DNA from 3 places in the Rhizobium sp. BK275 genome. Region 1 is predicted to be linked to each of the others. Evidence: predicted binding sites of a transcription regulator. Region 1 holds the regulator's gene; each other region holds the start of a gene.
What was found. The regulator LexA, encoded in region 1, represses DNA repair genes until DNA is damaged. The targets are predictions, from matches to a motif close to TGTTCNNNNTGTGTTCNG.
Positions count from the first base shown of each region.

Region 2: a site for LexA is predicted at 2,647-2,664, ahead of FHT82_RS13660 (ribonuclease). Genes of this name have one in related genera too.
Region 3: a site for LexA is predicted at 3,069-3,086, ahead of FHT82_RS09755 (PA0069 family radical SAM protein). Genes of this name have one in related genera too.

Region 1 is NZ_JACHZL010000003.1:110,883-116,774, reverse strand. Features, by position in the region: gene gltA (citrate synthase) at 1-670, opposite strand, end outside; gene FHT82_RS10380 (ComEC/Rec2 family competence protein) at 1,012-3,384, shown strand; gene lexA (transcriptional repressor LexA) at 3,365-4,087, opposite strand; gene FHT82_RS10370 (VOC family protein) at 4,283-5,170, shown strand; gene kdsA (3-deoxy-8-phosphooctulonate synthase) at 5,167-5,892, shown strand, end outside.
Region 2 is NZ_JACHZL010000004.1:46,525-52,416, forward strand. Features, by position in the region: gene ettA (energy-dependent translational throttle protein EttA) at 137-1,786, opposite strand; gene FHT82_RS13660 (ribonuclease) at 1,895-2,632, opposite strand; gene FHT82_RS13665 (alpha/beta hydrolase) at 2,790-3,734, shown strand; gene FHT82_RS13670 (DMT family transporter) at 3,736-4,692, shown strand; gene FHT82_RS13675 (CaiB/BaiF CoA-transferase family protein) at 4,738-5,892, shown strand, end outside.
Region 3 is NZ_JACHZL010000002.1:784,453-790,344, reverse strand. Features, by position in the region: gene FHT82_RS09780 (tetratricopeptide repeat protein) at 1-529, shown strand, start outside; gene FHT82_RS09775 (4-(cytidine 5'-diphospho)-2-C-methyl-D-erythritol kinase) at 536-1,429, shown strand; gene moaB (molybdenum cofactor biosynthesis protein B) at 1,429-1,980, shown strand; gene FHT82_RS09765 (hypothetical protein) at 2,004-2,318, opposite strand; gene FHT82_RS09760 (glycosyltransferase family A protein) at 2,497-3,015, opposite strand; gene FHT82_RS09755 (PA0069 family radical SAM protein) at 3,155-4,312, shown strand; gene FHT82_RS09750 (ribonuclease HII) at 4,593-5,285, shown strand; gene FHT82_RS09745 (F0F1 ATP synthase subunit B) at 5,514-5,892, opposite strand, start outside.

The sequences.
Region 1 (5,892 bases):
AGATGCGGTCCATGGCGCGCGAAAGCACCGGGTTGACCACATATTCTTCGCAGGGAACGGCAAAGCACATGCGCAGGAAATTCGACGCGTAATCGAGGTCGTTCTTAGGGTAAACGAAGGGCTGGCCGATATGGTACTTGTAGGCCATGGCAGCGAGCGTCGGCATCTTGGCGATCATGCGCAGGCTGGCGACCATGCGCTGATGCGGATCGGTGATGTCGGTGGAGTCGTGATAGAAGGCCGAAAGCGCGCCGACGCAGCCGCACATGACGGCCATCGGGTGCGCGTCGCGGCGGAAGCCGGTGAAGAAGCGGCTCATCTGCTCGTGCACCATCGTGTGGTGCGTGACGCGATAGTCGAAGTCCTTCTTCTGAGCGGCGGTTGGCAGTTCGCCGTAGAGCAGCAGGTAGCAGACTTCCAGGAAGTCGCCGTGCTCGGCAAGCTGCTCGATCGGGTAACCGCGATGCAGCAGAACACCTTCGTCACCGTCGATATAAGTGATCTTTGATTCACAGGATGCGGTCGACGTAAACCCGGGATCGTAGGTGAAGGAGGCCGTATTTTTATAGAGTGCACCGATATCGATGACGTCAGGTCCGACCGTGCCTTTTCTGACGGCGAGGTCGACTGATTTGTCACCGATTTTGATTGTAGCGCTTTGATCCGTCATGCTGATCCTCCGGAGTGGCGGTGGCGCCGCAAAAGCGCCATAAGGGTTAAGCGTCCTAAGCGATAGCTATATGATCGTGAAGCTAATGCCAAGTTACCGTGATGCCATTTTGTGCATCGCGGCATCATCTTTTAGGCACTGCAGCGATGAGCCCTATGCATATCAGAACACCATGATTTGACTGGATTTTTCGTTCCCATGAATTTTCCTCGTATTTCAATCGATTATTGTTTGCGCGTTTTGATCACAGGTTGCATTCTGCCGATATCCGGGGGCGGGTCCAGGCGGTTATGACGGGGTTCGAGACAAGAGAACGGCAGGCGCAATCCATTGATGCCAAGATGGATTTTGCCGATGTCGCACCGCGCGCCATTGTGACGCAACCGGTAAGGACGCAGGCTGCTGTTCCGCTGCAGTGGCGGCTGATTGCCGTTGCGAAACAATACACCGAATCGTCTATCCGCATGGCCGCCGAAGAGGCTGGCCACGGTCGCCTCATTCTCTTCTCGCCGGTCTTCCTCGGTGCGGGTGCTGCGACCTGGTTTCTGGCAGTTTCGGATTTTCCGGCCGTCTCGCTTGGTCTCTGCCTGTTTATCCTCTTCCTTGCCGTTGCGCTCTGCGGATATGGCCGGACGGAACTGCGGGCGACGCTGCTTGCTCTGCTTCTCTTTGCTGGCGGAATGCTTTCGGCACAGGTCGAAACATGGCGGGCGCAGACCCTGATCCTGGATTCTGCCGTAACGACAACGGTGACCGGCCGCATCGAGCGCCGCGAAGGCGATGGAAGAGGGCGCTGGCGCTATATTCTTGCTGTTAGCGGAACGGATGCTCCTCAGATCAAGCGTCCACCCAAGCGTATTTCCGTGCTGGTCCGGGGCGCCACGCAGCCCTTTGAGCTTGGTGACGTCATCGAGGGCAGGGCACGTCTCACGCCTCCGGCAGGACCCGCACTTCCCCACCTCAACGATTTTGCCTTCAGCGCCTATTTCGACGGCATTGGCGCCAACGGCTTTTTCTATGGTGCGCCGAAAAAGGCTGCGTCGCAGCCGCAGCAGGCGGGCTCGATCGGTAAGGCGACCCTGGAATGGCTCTATCGGCTCAGGAGCGGCATCGGCGATCGAATCCGCTCCGTTCTGCCGGGTGATACCGGCGCCTTTGCTGCTTCACTTGTCACCGATGAGAGACGGGCGATCTCGGATGAAACGACGGAGGCGCTGCGGCAATCCGGCCTTGCCCACATCATCGCGATCTCCGGTCTTAATATGGCGCTCTCCGCCGGCATCTTCTTTGTCGGCCTGCGCGTCATCCTCAGTCTTTTTTCCGGCATTGCCCAGGCATGGCCGACCAAGAAAATCGCGGCGGCCGGAGCGCTCGCTGCGGTGACGGCTTATTATCTGATCTCGGGTTTTGCCGTCTCCGCCGAACGCGCTTTCATCATGATGGCGATCATGCTGGTTGCCGTCTTCTTTGACCGGCCGTCGATCAGCCTCAGAAACGTGGCGCTGTCCGCGCTCGTGATCCTCGCAGCCTCGCCGTCAGAGGTGCTGGGACCGAGCTTCCAGATGTCCTTTGCCGCAACGCTTGCCCTGGTCGCCGGTTACGACCTCTGGAAGGGCCGGCCGATGCGGGAGAATGCCTTTGCCAAGTTGCCGATCATGAAACCCCTCTTCATGATTGGCGGCTTCTTCGGCGGCATTTTCCTGACCTCGTTGATCGGCGGTTTCTCGACCGCGTTGTTTTCGATCGAGCATTTTCACCGGTTGACTGCCTACGGCCTGCCGGCAAATCTCGCGGCCATGCCGGTCATTTCCTTCATCGTCATGCCGGCCGGTATGCTGGCGATGCTGCTGATGCCCTTTGGCCTCGATGGCCCGGTGTGGCAGGTCGCAGGCTTCGGGCTCGATCTGGTGATAAAAATCGCAAAGACGGTATCGAGCTGGGGTGGCAATATCGATGTGGGCCGTTTGCCCGGCTGGTACTTCCCGACAGCCGTCTTCGGGTTTCTGCTGCTGACCCTGCTCAGAACCAGACTGCGGCACGTCGGAACGGCAATCGTTGCGGTTTCCACGCTTGCCGTCGCGTTGCTTCCGATCGAGGCGATGCCCGACATCACCATCGCCGAAGATGGCGGCCTGGTCGCTGTTGTCGATGGAGAGGCAATAGCTTCGAACCGCGAAAAGCCGCCTGCCTTCATCTTCGAACAATGGCAGCGGGCGCTTGCCATGGAAGAACATCGAAAGCCGGTCATGCTCCAGGCTGTCAATGTCCCCACTGCGCCTGAAGGTAAACGGCTGCAGCTATCACGGGATCAGCAGGACGAAGCCAGAGCAGCGATAAGACATGCCGCCGCGAGCTTGCCATCGCGCTTCTCCTGCCAGAAGGGCGCCTGGTGCACTGCCTTGCTCCGAAATGGAAAGAAACTGACGGTCATCGACAATGCAGCCTATCTCGGGCCGGCCTGCGATACGGCCGATATCGTCGTTACCCCTGTCCGTTTGCGGTTTGACCATTGTCGTTCCGGCGCATTGCTCTTTACTGGCGAGACACTACGCAGAACAGGCTCCGTCGAACTTCGTTTTACCGATAAGGGGATTGAGATCACAACTGCATTCGACACGTTGCGGCGGCCCTGGATGCGCCACCGTGCCTATGACTGGCGCAGCGACAGTTTCGCAGACGCCAGTACGTCACCGGTCAGTGATAGCGGCGAATGAGGCCGACGAGCTTGCCCTGGACCTTGACGCGATCCGGCGGGAAAATGCGGGTCTCATAAGCGGGGTTTGCTGCCTCGAGTGCAATCGATGCGCCCTTGCGGCGAAAACGCTTGAGCGTCGCTTCCTCCTCGTCGACGAGTGCCACCACAATATCACCGGGATTGGCGGTGCTGCCGTTGCGGATGATGACCGTGTCGCCATCGAAGATGCCGGCTTCGATCATCGAGTCGCCGCGAACCTCGAGTGCATAATGCTCACCCGAGCCCAGCATGTCGGCGGGAACGTTGATGTCGTGCGTATTGTTCTGGATTGCCGAGATCGGTACACCGGCGGCGATGCGCCCCATGACCGGCACAGAAATCGAATTGCCGTTGTCGGCAGCAGGTGCAGACTTTGCCGGAGCGGGAGCCGCCGGCTGAGGCTTGCCGAGGCTGCCCTCGATGACGCTCGGCGAAAAGCCGCGCCGAGGCTGCAGGCTCGGGCTGTAGGCTTCCGGCAACTTGATGACTTCGAGCGCGCGTGCCCGGTTCGGAAGCCGGCGAATGAAGCCGCGTTCTTCGAGCGCTGTGATCAGCCGGTGGATGCCGGATTTTGAGGCCAGATCCAGGGCATCCTTCATCTCGTCGAAAGACGGCGGAACGCCTGACTCCTTCATCCTTTCATGAATGAAAAGAAGAAGTTCCTGTTGTTTGCGCGTGAGCATGGCGTATACCCCAGTCTTGAAACAAATCCAGAACAGACACTATATGTTCCATATGTGTTCCGCAAGTGGCTAAATTTTCGTAAAACTTCTGTTCATTCTGCTGAGAATTTTATTTTTATCGCGGGAAAGCCTGCCCGGCCTTGCTTCGTAACGCCTGCTGAAGCACATCATCCTGGCAATGCTGGAGAGTAGCCGATGACCCAGGACATGCTTCCGATCGATCATCTCGTTTTGCCGGTTACCGATATCGATCTTGCCCGCGAAAGGCTGGGCAAGCTTGGTTTCACCGTAGCCCCTGATGCCCGCCATCCCTTCGGCACGGAAAATGCCTGCGTTTTCTTTACTGACAAAACCTATCTTGAGCCATTGGGTGTCGCGAGTGTGGAGGAGAGCGAGGAGACGGCGCGTGAGGGCAATGTCTTCACCGCCCGCAATCAGGCTTTCCGCTTCCGCTGCGGCAGCGAGGGACTGTCCGCCATCGCCTTTGCGACAGCGGATGCGAAGCGCGAACATGCTCGATTCGTAAAGGGCGGCATCAGCGCTGGCTCTGTGCTGCAGTTCGAACGTCCCGTGAAAATGCCCGATGGTGCAGAAAGTGTTGCCGGCTTCCGGCTCGCCTTCGCTGGCGACCTGCGGGCACCGGATTTCTTTCTCTTCGCTGTCGAGCGCATCAACCCGCTTCCGGCCGACCGCGGCGCGCTGGAGACCCATGCCAATGGCGTGACGGGCATTGCCGAGATCGCGCTCGCGGCCCCCGAGCCGACAGCTTTCGGCGAGTTCGTTCGCGCGGCGGCAAAAGCCGCTTCTGCCGATGTCACGAGTTTCGGGCTGGAGGTGCCGACCGGAAACGCAAAGATCAGCCTGATGATCCCAGAGGGGCTGGAGGCCTATTTCGATTTGAGCACGCCGGATAGCGATCGCGGCCTGCGCGGCCGGGCGATCCTCTTTGCGGTTGCCGATCTGGCCGTGACAGAAGCGCATTTGGCTGCTAACGGGGTGACCTATACACGCAAGGGAAACCGTATTCTTGTGAAGTCCGTGCCCGGTCAGGGTGCGCTCTTTGCCTTCGAGGAAACATCATGAGCTCCAATACCAATGCAGAGGTCCGGATCGGCGAGGGCGCTGGCCAGGTTCTGTTTTCCAATTCTGCCAAGCTTTCGCTCATCGCTGGTCCGTGCCAAATGGAAAGCCGCGAGCATGCCTTCATGGTCGGCGGCACGCTGAAGGAGATCTGCGACAAGCTCGGTATGGGCCTCGTCTACAAGACCTCCTATGACAAGGCGAACCGCACCTCGATTTCCGCCAAGCGCGGTATCGGCCTCGAAAAGGCGATGGAGGTTTTCGACGACCTCAAGAAGGAATTCGGCTTTCCTGTCCTGACGGACGTTCATACGGCAGAACAATGCGCCATTGTCGCTGAAACCGTCGATGTGCTGCAGATCCCGGCCTTCCTCTGCCGCCAGACGGATCTTCTCGTTGCCGCCGCCAAGACCGGCCGCGTCGTCAACGTCAAGAAAGGCCAGTTCCTGGCTCCCTGGGACATGAAGAATGTGCTCGGCAAGCTGAATGCCAGCGGCAATCCGAATGTATTGCTTTGCGAGCGCGGCGTTTCCTTCGGCTACAACACGCTGGTCTCCGACATGCGTTCCCTGCCGATCATGGCGGCAATGGGCGCTCCTGTTATCTTCGACGCCACGCATTCCGTCGCCCAACCGGGCGGGCAGGGCGATTCCTCCGGCGGCCAGCGCGAATTCGTTGAAACGCTGGCGCGTGCTGCCGTAGCCGCCGGCGTTGCAGGTGTCTTC
Region 2 (5,892 bases), on a different contig from region 1:
AAGATATCTTTATGTGATTTGGATAATGGAGGCAAGCGGCATTTCACCGATTTGCGAAATTGCCTATGGTGATAACGACAGCAGACATCAAAAAAGCCCCGGACCAGCCGGGGCTTCGAAATGCACGAAAAACCGATTAGCGTGTCAGACGCTTGTGAGCCTGGCTGCCGGGGTTGAGGGCGTCGGGGCCAAGACGGCGAACCTTGTCCTGTTCATAATCCTCGAAGTTGCCTTCGAACCACTCGACATGGCCCTCGCCTTCAAACGCGAGAATATGCGTGGCCAGACGGTCGAGGAACATGCGATCGTGGCTGATGATGATGGCGCAGCCGGCAAATGCTTCCAGCGCGCTTTCCAGAGCGCCCAGCGTTTCCGTATCGAGGTCGTTGGTCGGTTCGTCGAGCAGCAAAACATTGCCGCCGGCCTTCAGCATCTTGGCAAGGTGAACGCGGTTGCGCTGACCACCCGAGAGGTTGCCGACCTTCTGCTGCTGATCGCCGCCCTTGAAATTGAAGGCGCCGCAATAAGCACGCGAGTTCATGTCGAACTTGCCAAGCTTGATGATTTCCGCACCACCGGAGATTTCCTCCCAGACGGTCTTGTTGCCGTCGAGCGCATCGCGGCTCTGGTCGACATAACCGAGATGCACGGTCTCGCCGATACGGATCGAACCGCCATCCGGTTTTTCCTGGCCGGTAATCATCTTGAACAGCGTCGTCTTGCCGGCGCCGTTCGGGCCGATGATGCCGACGATGCCGCCCGGCGGCAGCTTGATCGACAGATCGTTGATCAGCGTGCGGCCCTCGAAGCCCTTGGTGATGCCGTCCATCTCGATGACCACCTGGCCGAGACGCTCGCTGACCGGGATGATGATCTGCGCGTCGCCAGGACGCTGCTTCTCGGCGGCCTCGACCAGCTGTTCGTAAGACTTGATACGCGCCTTGGACTTGGCCTGACGGGCCTTCGGGCTGGAGGCGATCCATTCCTGTTCACGGCTGATGGCCTTCTGGCGGCCTGCCTCTTCGCGGTTTTCCTGCAGCATGCGCTTGGCCTTCGCCTGCAGGTAGGCCGAGTAGTTGCCTTCGTACGGAATGCCACGGCCGCGGTCGAGTTCGAGGATCCATCCGGTGACGTTATCCAGGAAGTAGCGATCGTGGGTGATCATCATCACGGCGCCCGGATAGTCGCGCAGATGCTTTTCGAGCCAGGCGATGGTTTCGGCGTCCAGATGGTTGGTCGGTTCGTCGAGCAGCAGCAGGTCCGGCTGCGACAGAAGCAGGCGGCAGAGCGCGATACGACGGCGCTCACCGCCCGACAGCGTCGTGACATCGGCGTCGCGCGGCGGGCAGCGCAGGGCTTCCATCGCCATCTCGACCTGGCTTTCCAGATCCCAGAGGTTCTGGCTGTCGATGATGTCCTGAAGCTTCGCGCCCTCTTCCGCCGTCTCATCGGAATAGTTCATCATCAGTTCGTTGTAGCGCTCGACGATCGCCGTCTTGGAGGCAACGCCTTCCATGACGTTCTCGAACACCGTCTTGTTGGGATCGAGCTTCGGCTCCTGCTCCAGGTAGCCGACTGTCGCACCTTCGGCGAGCCAGGCTTCGCCGGTATATTCCTTGTCCTGGCCGGCGATAATGCGCAGCACGGTGGACTTACCGGCGCCGTTCGGACCCAAGATACCGATCTTGGCATCGGGGTAGAAGGAAAGATGGATGTTCTCGAGGATCTTCTTGTTGCCATAGGCCTTGTTGAGGCCGGACATGTGATAGATGAACTGACGTGCCATGCTGGGATGCTCCGGGCGGAAACTTGAAATCGTGGCCGCTATGTAGGCGAAACCACGCCCTGGAGCAACGCCGAAACCCTGTTTCGTCAGGATTTCGGCGTGTTTCCATCAGAAGCCGGCAGCATCCACAATGCCTTCGTCACAGCCGAAGGACGTCTGCCCTGCCCCCTGGATAAGGCCGCCGAGGCCCTTCTCCTTCGCTTGCGCCGAAACGGCATCCTGCGAAAGCCCGATCGTCAGCTCGCTGATCACTCTGATATTGCCGACGCGGCGGCAGCTCATTTTCACGCGGTCGCTGGCACCGGCGCCGAAGCTCTTATCGAAGGCGGCCTTGATCGCATCGGCCTTCAGCACCTTGCCGACATTAGCGGCGAAGAGATCGCGCACGGCCGAAGCATTGAGTTCGCCCATGAGGTGAATGGCGGTGGCGAAATAATCGTCGGCGCTCATCTTCGTGCAGGTGCCGTGCTTAGTCCATTCATGCCGCTCGAGCCCCGATTGCGTGCCAGGCATCGCCTTGTCGAGCGCGGTCTTCGTCTCGGGAGAGAGGGCTACGACCGGCAGGCTCGTCCATTGACCGTCCTTGTCGGCGGCTTTCTGGTCGGCGGGTACACCGCAATAGTCCTGCCGCATCGGCCACAGACCGTGGAGGGAAAAATTGGTGGCGTCATAGCGGTCGCCGCCCTGGCTGGCGCATTCCGCCTTCTTCTGGTTAGTCTGGCAGAAAGCCGGCTGCCAGCTTGCCGCGAGAATGAAGCGTGTGCGCCCGCTTTCCTGCGCGGATACGGAACCGACTGACGATAGCGAAAGAAAGAGGATGGAAACCGAAAGGAAAAACTTGCCCATTGATAGCCCCGACAAAGAACAATACAGGAACAAACAAGCATGAAGCCGAAGATTGCGCAACCCTGAATCGCAGCAAAGTCGCGCTTTCCCATGTATGAGGAGAACCGCAATATTGCATTTGCCCCGCGATCTGGTCTTTTGGGCGCGGGAGGAATGCATGTTTTCCGAGACATTGCGGCTTCAGAATGCCGGAGCTTCGCTTGCGTGCCATCACCAGCCTGCAGAGGGCCAGGCGCACGCTATCCTGATGATTTCACATGGTCTTGCCGAACATTCCCGCCGTTACTGGCACTTTGCCGAGGCCATGGCGGCAAGAAGTTATCACGTCTATGCGCATGACCATCGCGGCCACGGCGAGACAAGCGCACCCGATGCACCGCTCGGCCGCTTCGCAAGACGGGACGGCATAGAGCGCGTCGTCAATGATATCGCCGCCGTGCATGACTTTGCCACGACCCGCCACCCCGGCCTGCCCGTCATCCTCCTCGGCCACTCGATGGGCGGCCTGATCGCGCTCAATGCCGCCGCCGACCTCCCCGGCCGTTTCGCAGCCCTTGCCCTCTGGAATTCGAATTTCGCGGTTGGACTTTCTGGCCGCGCCGCACAGGCGATCCTACTTACCGAGCGCATGCTCAAAGGCTCGGATGTGCCAAGCGACATGCTGCCGAGGCTGACATTTGCCGCCTGGGGCAAATCCGTTCCCAATCACCGGACGGAATTCGACTGGCTGTCGCACAATCCGGCCGAGGTCGATGCCTATATCGCCGATCCGCTCTGCGGCTTCGACCCCTCGGTATCGCTCTGGCTCGATGTCTTCGCCCTCACCTTCCGCGGCATCGAGAAGGAGCGGATCGCGAGGCTGCCGAGAGACCTGCCGATCCATCTGGTCGGCGGCGGCCAGGACCCGGCAACCATCTATGGAAAAGCCGTCCTCTGGCTGTCAAAGCGTTTGAGACGTCAGGGCTTTTCCGGTATCAGCACGGAGATATATCAGGACATGCGGCATGAAACGCTGAACGAGATCGGCGCGCAAACGGCAATTGCGGATTTCGCCGGCTGGTGCGACGCGGCGATCCGCGCGATCCCGAACGAAAGGATCTGAGATGACGAGCACGAGTTCCATACGCCATCCCGCCGCCTCCGAGGTGACGTTCGGCCTGCTTTTTATGTTCTTGTCGGTGATGATCTCGCCGCTGATCGACATCTTCTCGAAGCTCGCGACCGCAACGATCTCGTCCACCGAAGTCGCCGGCTTCCGCTTCGTCATCCAGTCGCTCACCATGCTGCCTTTCGTTTTCCTGCGCGGCGCGAAAATCCAGTTTTCGGTGAAGCAGAGTTGGTATCATGCCATCCGTGGCGCCATGGTCACCATTTCGATGATCTGCTTCGTCACGACGCTGAAGGTCATGGCGGTTGCCGATGCCATCGCCATCTTCTTCGTCGAGCCGATCATTCTCACGATCCTCGGCAGCATCTTCCTGAAGGAGACGATCGGCTGGCGGCGCTACAGCGCCTGCGCCGTCGGCTTCCTGGGCGCCCTGCTGATCATCCAGCCGAGCTTCGAGCAGGTCGGCTATATCGCTTTGCTGCCCGTCGTCAGCGCCTTCTGCATCGCCGTTTTCGCGCTGATGACGCGCGTGCTGTCACACCGGGAGGACCCCTGGGCCATGCAGTTCCAGACCGGCCTCTGGGGCATCTTCTTCTGCGCCGTCATCCTCTTCATCGGCCATGGCAGCGGCTCCGACATCATCGATACGGCCCTGCCCGATCTTCCAGCCTTCGGTTACCTGCTCGGCACCGGCATTGCGGCGGCGATAACCGGCATCCTCGCCGCTTACGCCTATCGCGCCGCCCCGGCCTCGACGCTGGCGCCGCTGCAATATCTGGAAATCGTCTCGGCCACGGTCTTTGCCTGGCTGGTCTTTGCCGATTTCCCGGATGCGCTGAAATGGGTCGGCATCCTGATCGTCATCGCGTCCGGCCTCTACATCATCTGGCGTGAGCAGCGCTTTGCTTCCAAACCCGTATCCGATACATCTGAGGCAACGCGGGCGCCCTGAAATCCGATAGCCATGGAAGCAGCCCGGGAGGAAACTGGGAAGAACATGACGCAGGACGTGAAGAAGAAGCCGCCGCTTGCGGGCATCCGGGTCATCGAGCTTGCGCGCGTGCTCGCCGGCCCTTGGGCGGGACAGATGCTGGCTGATCTCGGCGCCGACGTAATCAAGGTGGAAAACCCCGATGGAGGTGACGACACCAGGCATTGGGGGCCGCCCTTCGTCGAGGGCGCGGATGGCGAAAACCTCTCGGCCGCCTATTATCATTCCGCCAATCGCGGCAAGCGCTCCGTTACCGCAGACCTGAAAAGCGAAGAAGGCCAGTCGCTGGTGCGCCGCCTCGTCGCCACTGCCGATGTGCTGATCGAGAATTTCAAGCTCGGTGGCCTCGTCAAATACGGTCTCGACTATGAGAGCCTGAGGGCGATCAATCCGCGCCTCGTCTATTGCTCCATCACTGGCTTCGGCCAGACCGGCCCCTATGCCAGTCTCGCCGGCTACGACTATATCGTCCAGGGCATGTCGGGTTTCATGTCGATAACGGGTGAACCGGATGGGCAGCCGATGAAAGCGGGTGTCGCGATTGCTGATATCTTCACCGGCATCTATGCGGTCTCGGCGATCGAAGCCGCCCTCATCCATGCCCTGAAGACGGGTGAAGGCCAGTTGATCGACATGGCGCTGCTCGATGTGCAATCGGCAGTGCTTGCCAACCAGAACATGAACTATCTGGTTTCCGGCCGCGCGCCCGTGCGCCTCGGCAACGCGCACCCGAATATCTCGCCTTATGAGGTCGTGCCGGCGGCTGACGGCTATCTCATCCTCGCCGTCGGCAATGACGGCCAGTTCCGCCGGCTGTGCACCATCCTCGGCCTCGTCATCGGCGATGACGAGAACTTCGCGACCAACAAGGCCCGCGTCGCCAACAGAGATGCAGTGCGCCGGATGGTCTCCACCGAAACGCTGAAATGGCAGAAGGCCAATCTCCTGAAGGCCTGCGAGGACAATGCCGTGCCGGCAGGTGCCATCAACACGATCGAGGAAATGTTTGCCGATCCGCAGATTACCGCGCGCGGCCTGCGCATCGATCTGCCGGACGCCGCGGGCACCATGATCCCCGGCGTGCGCACTCCGGTCGTCTTGTCGGAAACGCCACTGCGCTACGAGCGACCAAGTCCGCGCCTCGGCGAACACAACGAAGAG
Region 3 (5,892 bases), on a different contig from region 1:
CCAGCGCGGCATCGCCTATGAGCGGCTGAAGAAATGGGATCAGGCGGAACCTAACTTCCGCAAGGCGCTCGACCTCAATCCGAACCAGCCGCAGGTTCTGAACTATCTCGGCTATTCCTGGATCGACATGAACCGCAACCTCGACGAAGGCCTTGAGATGATCAAGAAAGCCGTTGAGCTGCGTCCTGACGACGGCTACATCATCGATTCGCTCGGCTGGGCCTACTTCCGCCTCAACCGTTACAACGATGCTGTCGACGAGTTGGAACGTGCGGCGCAGATCAAGGCTGGCGACGCGACAATCAACGACCACCTCGGCGATGCCTACTGGCGCGTGGGCCGCAAGCTGGAAGCCGTCTATCAGTGGAACCGGGCGCTTGCCTCCGAACCCGAGGAAGCTCAGATCCCGAAGATCAAGGAAAAGGTCGCCAACGGCTTGCCTGCACAGGATGACGACTCCAAGACCGTCGACAAGAAGCAGCCGGACCCGCAGCCGGTGACGCCGCCGCCGGTCGACAAGAAATCCTGACGCCGCATGCCTGAAACGGGCATGCTGCTTTCCGGGCTCGGCGACTTCGCCATTACTGAAGATGCCTGCGCAAAAATCAATCTTGCCCTGCATGTGACGGGCCAGAGGCCTGACGGCTATCATCTTCTCGAAATGCTGGTGACGTTCGCACGGCACGGCGACCGGTTGGGTTTTGCGGCTGCCGATGCCGATGATTTCACGCTTTCCGGCCAGTTCGCCGATGTGCTCGCCGATGATCCCGGCACCAATTTGGTGCTGAAGGCGCGTGACCTGCTGCGGGAAGCGGCAGGCGGGACTCCGCCTGTTCGCATCCATCTGGAAAAGAACCTGCCGGTCGCTTCCGGCATCGGTGGCGGTTCCGCCGATGCCGCAGCGACGTTGCGCGGGCTGGTGCGCCTGTGGGATGTTGCACTTCCGGCTGACATCATTGCCGCACTGGCACTGAAACTTGGAGCCGACGTGCCGATGTGCCTCAAAAGCGCGCCGTTGATCGCACGCGGTATCGGCGAAGAGATCGAGACGGCCGACGCCCTGCCCTCCTTCGCCATGGTGCTCGCCAACCCTTTGAAAGGTGTTTCCACGCCCGAGGTTTTCCGGCGGCTTGCGACCAAGAACAATCCTCCGCTGGTCCTGACCAAGGCGCCGCACTGGATGGAAGCCATACGGGCGACACGCAATGATCTCGAGCCGCCGGCGCGAGAGCTGGTTCCCGAAATCGCCGAGATTTCGAACATGCTCACAGCGGAAGGCGCGCTTTTCACCCGCATGTCCGGCTCTGGCGCGACCTGCTTCGGCATCTTCGAGACACCCGTTGCTGCGTTGCGCGCAGCCGAGCGTCTTCACGCCGCCCGCCCGGGCTGGTATTTCCAGGCAACGGAGACTTTTGCAGGAGGTGTATGATGGCAGGCTTGGACGAAACACGCGCTTTTGTTCCCCTCGGTATCGCCGTGCTGACAGTTTCGGATACCCGCACGCTGGCCGATGACAAATCCGGCGACACGCTGGCGGCACGGATTGCGAAAGCCGGACATCAGTTGATCGACCGCGACATCGTGCCTGACGACCGCGAGAGGATCACTGCACGCGTGCGCGCCTGGACGGAGGCCAAGGAAATCGACGTCGTCATCACCACGGGCGGGACCGGCTTTACTGGCCGCGACGTGACACCCGACGCTCTGGAATCGCTCTTCGAAAAGAGGATGGATGGATTTTCTGCGGTATTCCACCGCATTTCCTATGACAAGATCGGCACCTCGACAATTCAGTCGCGCGCCACGGCGGGTGTCGCCAACGCTACCTTCATCTTCGTGCTGCCGGGCTCTCCTGGCGCCTGCAAGGATGCGTGGGACGGCATCTTGGAGGCACAGCTCGACTATCGCCATATGCCCTGCAATTTCGTGGAGATCATACCGCGTCTGGACGAACACCTGAAACGCGGCGCGACGAAGTAGACTGGCCACAGCAGCATCATTCCCTATGTCGCAAGGCCCGGCAGGGCGGGCATTGTGTCCCAGCTATCACCAAACAGCACCACGCAGCTTATGCCGTGAACATCCGTGACGACGAGCGTCCAGGTGCCGCTCTCAGCGGCATAAACCTCAAGAATGGCGTTCTGATTGATCAGTCCGACTGCCTTGAGCTTTTCAGCAAAGTTGCTGTCCAGGAAATTGACGATCTCGGATCGGCCTGCGCAACTGCGCATCATCTGCGATGCTGCCGGATGCGGATGCGCGATCACCAATGTCGTCAATATGACGGCCAGCAGGCCGTGGACCATATTGCGTAGCATGACGCACCTCCTTTCGCCGGGAACCCGGCAGAAGAGGAGATTTTCGCTGACCTGCTCTGCCGTTCACCGGCATTCCATGGCCATCCGTTGCGAAGCGAGGCGCTTCGGCGGCGCCATATCCAGATTATAGCGCGAAATTCTATTGAGCGCCATCTTTTCGCAATATCGAGGAGTGCAGCTATCGCGCGGCGCGGGCAACCCAGGAGGGAATCAATTCACTGGAGAGTTGGCGTGGTTTCTGCGCCTTGACGAATTCGGTAAGGCGCATGCCGCTCTTTGCAGCGGATACGGCAAGTTTCTTGGGCATGAGCAGGCCGAGTTCCAGCGGTGGTCTGGCACGGCCGACACGCTGGAAAAAGGGGCGTCGATAGCCACGCGAGGCAGTAAAGCGCGCAGAGACCTTATTCAAGGCCACATATTCCGAGACTTCGTCGATCCAGCCCGCCTGCGGTCTTGCGCCCGGCTCGACGAAGAGCAGCCACTCGCCGCGGGCGGATCGGATGATATCCTTGATATCCCATTGTGAATGGAAACGGCAGCCGGCAGCATCCGCCACCCGCGCCGTGCCGTCGCGCGAGCCGTGATCGAGCACGACCACGTCGCTGACGAGGCCTTCCACGGCGCCTGCCACCAATACCGATAGAGTCTGGGCCAGCTCGGATTCCTGATCCTGGCATTCAAGAACAACAGTCAACATTGCCTGTTTATAGAGCGCCGCACAAAATTTTGCCAGCGGGACTTTCCTCATTTTGTTCTTGCATTGTTCTCTTTTTGCCGATAGGAATTTAATCATCAAAACGAGCGGGATCGAGCGTTTTCCGCCAGTGGAGAATCCGATGAGACCACAGTCCCTTGCAGGGCAGGCCGCATTTGCGCCTGCCAATACGGCTGATATTGCCGACGCGATGATCGCGGCCTCGGGGCTGCGCATCGAAGTTGACCGGCGGCGTGGCCGCGGCGCGGGGCTGAACCCCAGCGGCCGCTTCGAGCCAACACAACGCGAAACCTTCGATGATGGCTGGCAGACGCTCGAGGAACTGCCGCCCTTCAAGACGGATGTGCAGGTCGAAAAGCCGCGCACGGCGATCACCCGCAACGAATCTCCCGATCTCTCCTTCGACCGGTCGATCAACCCCTATCGCGGCTGCGAGCATGGCTGCATCTACTGTTTCGCCAGGCCGACGCATGCCTATATGGGCCTTTCGGCGGGGCTGGATTTCGAAAGCAAGCTCTTCGCCAAGCCGGATGCGCCGAAGCTTCTGGAGCGCGAGCTCGCCAAGCCGGGCTACAAGGTGCGCGTCATCGCGATCGGTACCAATACCGACCCCTATCAGCCGATCGAGAAGGAATGGCGCGTCATGCGGCAACTCCTCGAAGTGCTGAATAAGGCCAATCATCCCGTGGCGATCGTCACCAAGTCGGCGATGATCCTGCGCGACCTCGATATCCTCACGGAGATGGCGGCAAAGAACCTCGTACGTGTCGGCATTTCGGTGACGACGCTCGACCGCAAACTTGCCCGCCTCATGGAGCCGCGGGCATCGACGCCGACGCGCAGGCTGGAGGCGATCCGTGGGCTTTCCGCGGCTGGTGTGCGCACGTCAGTGATGGCCGCGCCGGTCATCCCCGCACTCAACGACCACGAACTGGAACGCATCCTGGATGCCGCCAAGGCGGCGGGTGCCGAAGAAGCGAGCTATGTGCTTCTGCGGCTGCCGCTGGAAGTGAGCCCGCTGTTCCGCGATTGGCTGTTGCAGAATTATCCTGATCGTTATCGCCATGTCATGTCGCTGGTGCGCTCGATGCGCGGCGGCAAGGATTATGATGCCGAGTTCGGCAAGCGCATGAAGGGTGCGGGACCCTATGCCTGGCAGATCGCCCGCCGCTTCGAGATGGCGGCAAAGCGGCTGGGGTTGACCCGTCGAAGCCTTGCCCTGCGCGACGACTTGTTTGTGCCGCCTGGTGGCAGCGGCGTGCAGCTTTCGCTGCTCTGACTGATTGTTTTCAGGCAATTCCGGGCGCAAAGCGCTCAAGCACTTTTGCTGGAATTGCTTTTTTTGTTTTACGCAATTCCGGACGCAAAACCACTGCGCACTTTTGCTGGAATTGCTCGTGAGCTTGCGTGAGGCGTGAAGAAGACCTGCCCTGCGTCTTCTGCCTTGCGCAATTCCTGCGGATGGCCCTGACCGCACCATCCGCTGGACCGCCCCCGGCCGTCGCCGCCCTGATCCGGGGGCTTGCAGGAAATCGGGTTGGCGTGCGAGGTTCAACCGCATGAAACGTCGCACGTCACCCGATTCTCCTCTGCTCTTTGAAGAGGCTCCCCTTGTGCCGGATTTCCGGCTGGAGCTGAAAGCCCGCAAGGCTGGCCACTGGCCTGTCGCCGGCGCAGACGAGGCCGGACGCGGACCGCTTGCCGGTCCTGTCGTTGCTGCAGCCGTGATCCTCGATCCCAAGCGCATTCCCGAGGGTCTCAACGATTCCAAGCAGCTTTCAGCGCAGCGGCGCGAGGAGCTGTTCGTCCAAATTCTCGCGACCGCAACAGTCTCCATCGCCTCCTCCAGCTCTACACGCATCGACGAAACCGATATCCGCAAAGCAAGCCTTGATGCTATGCGCCGTGCGATCTGCAGCCTTTCCATACCGGCAAGTTATGTACTGACGGATGGGCTGGACGTGCCTATAGGGCTCGACTGCCCCGGACAGGCCGTGGTGAAGGGTGACGCACGCTCCGTCTCGATCGCCGCCGCTTCCATCGTCGCCAAAGTGACGCGCGACCGGATGATGGCGCGGGCGCATCTGGTGTTTCCCGAATATGGTTTTGCCGCTCATGTCGGGTATGGCACGGCGCAGCATCGCTCCGGCATCGAGAAGCACGGGCCGTGCCCGCTGCACCGGATGAGCTTCCGGCCACTCCGCAAGGACGGCGTCGTGGTAGAGGGGAATGGGGAAATGCTGGAGGATTAGACTCCAGCGCCACCGCCTCGTTTCCTTGCGAGCCGCAGGGGCGGGAAAGCGCCGGAGGCGGGCCATTGCCTCATGCAGAGCGCTTCTGAGCCAAGTTCCCAAAGGGCCGGCTCTTTGGTGCGTCGCGCAGCCATCACAAGCTCGCACATCACGCCAATCACACGGCATCTGCCAAAAAGCAAAAAGCCCCACCGAAGCGGGGCTTTTCCAATCCTGCAGCGCTGCAGCTCAGTTCAGACGGGTCTTCACTTCGCCGACGGCCTGACCGAAGAGCTCAGACTGAATCTTGCCATCAGCCTGCTTACCGATAACGGATTCAGCGGCTGCAATGGCGAGATCGACTGCAGCAGAGCGAACAGCCTTCATTGCGTCGGCTTCGGCCTGCTTGATCTTCTGCTCGGAAAGAGCCGTGCGGTTGGCGACGAATTCTTCCGTCTTCTTCTTCGCTTCAGCGGTCAGCATTTCGGCTTCGCGCTCGGCAGCGGCAACGATATGCGCTGCTTCAGCTTCAGCTTCCTTGCGCTTGCGCTGGTATTCAGCGAGCAGATGCTGGGCTTCTTCACGCAGACGCTTGGCTTCCGCCAGCTCATTGCGGATCTGGTCGGCG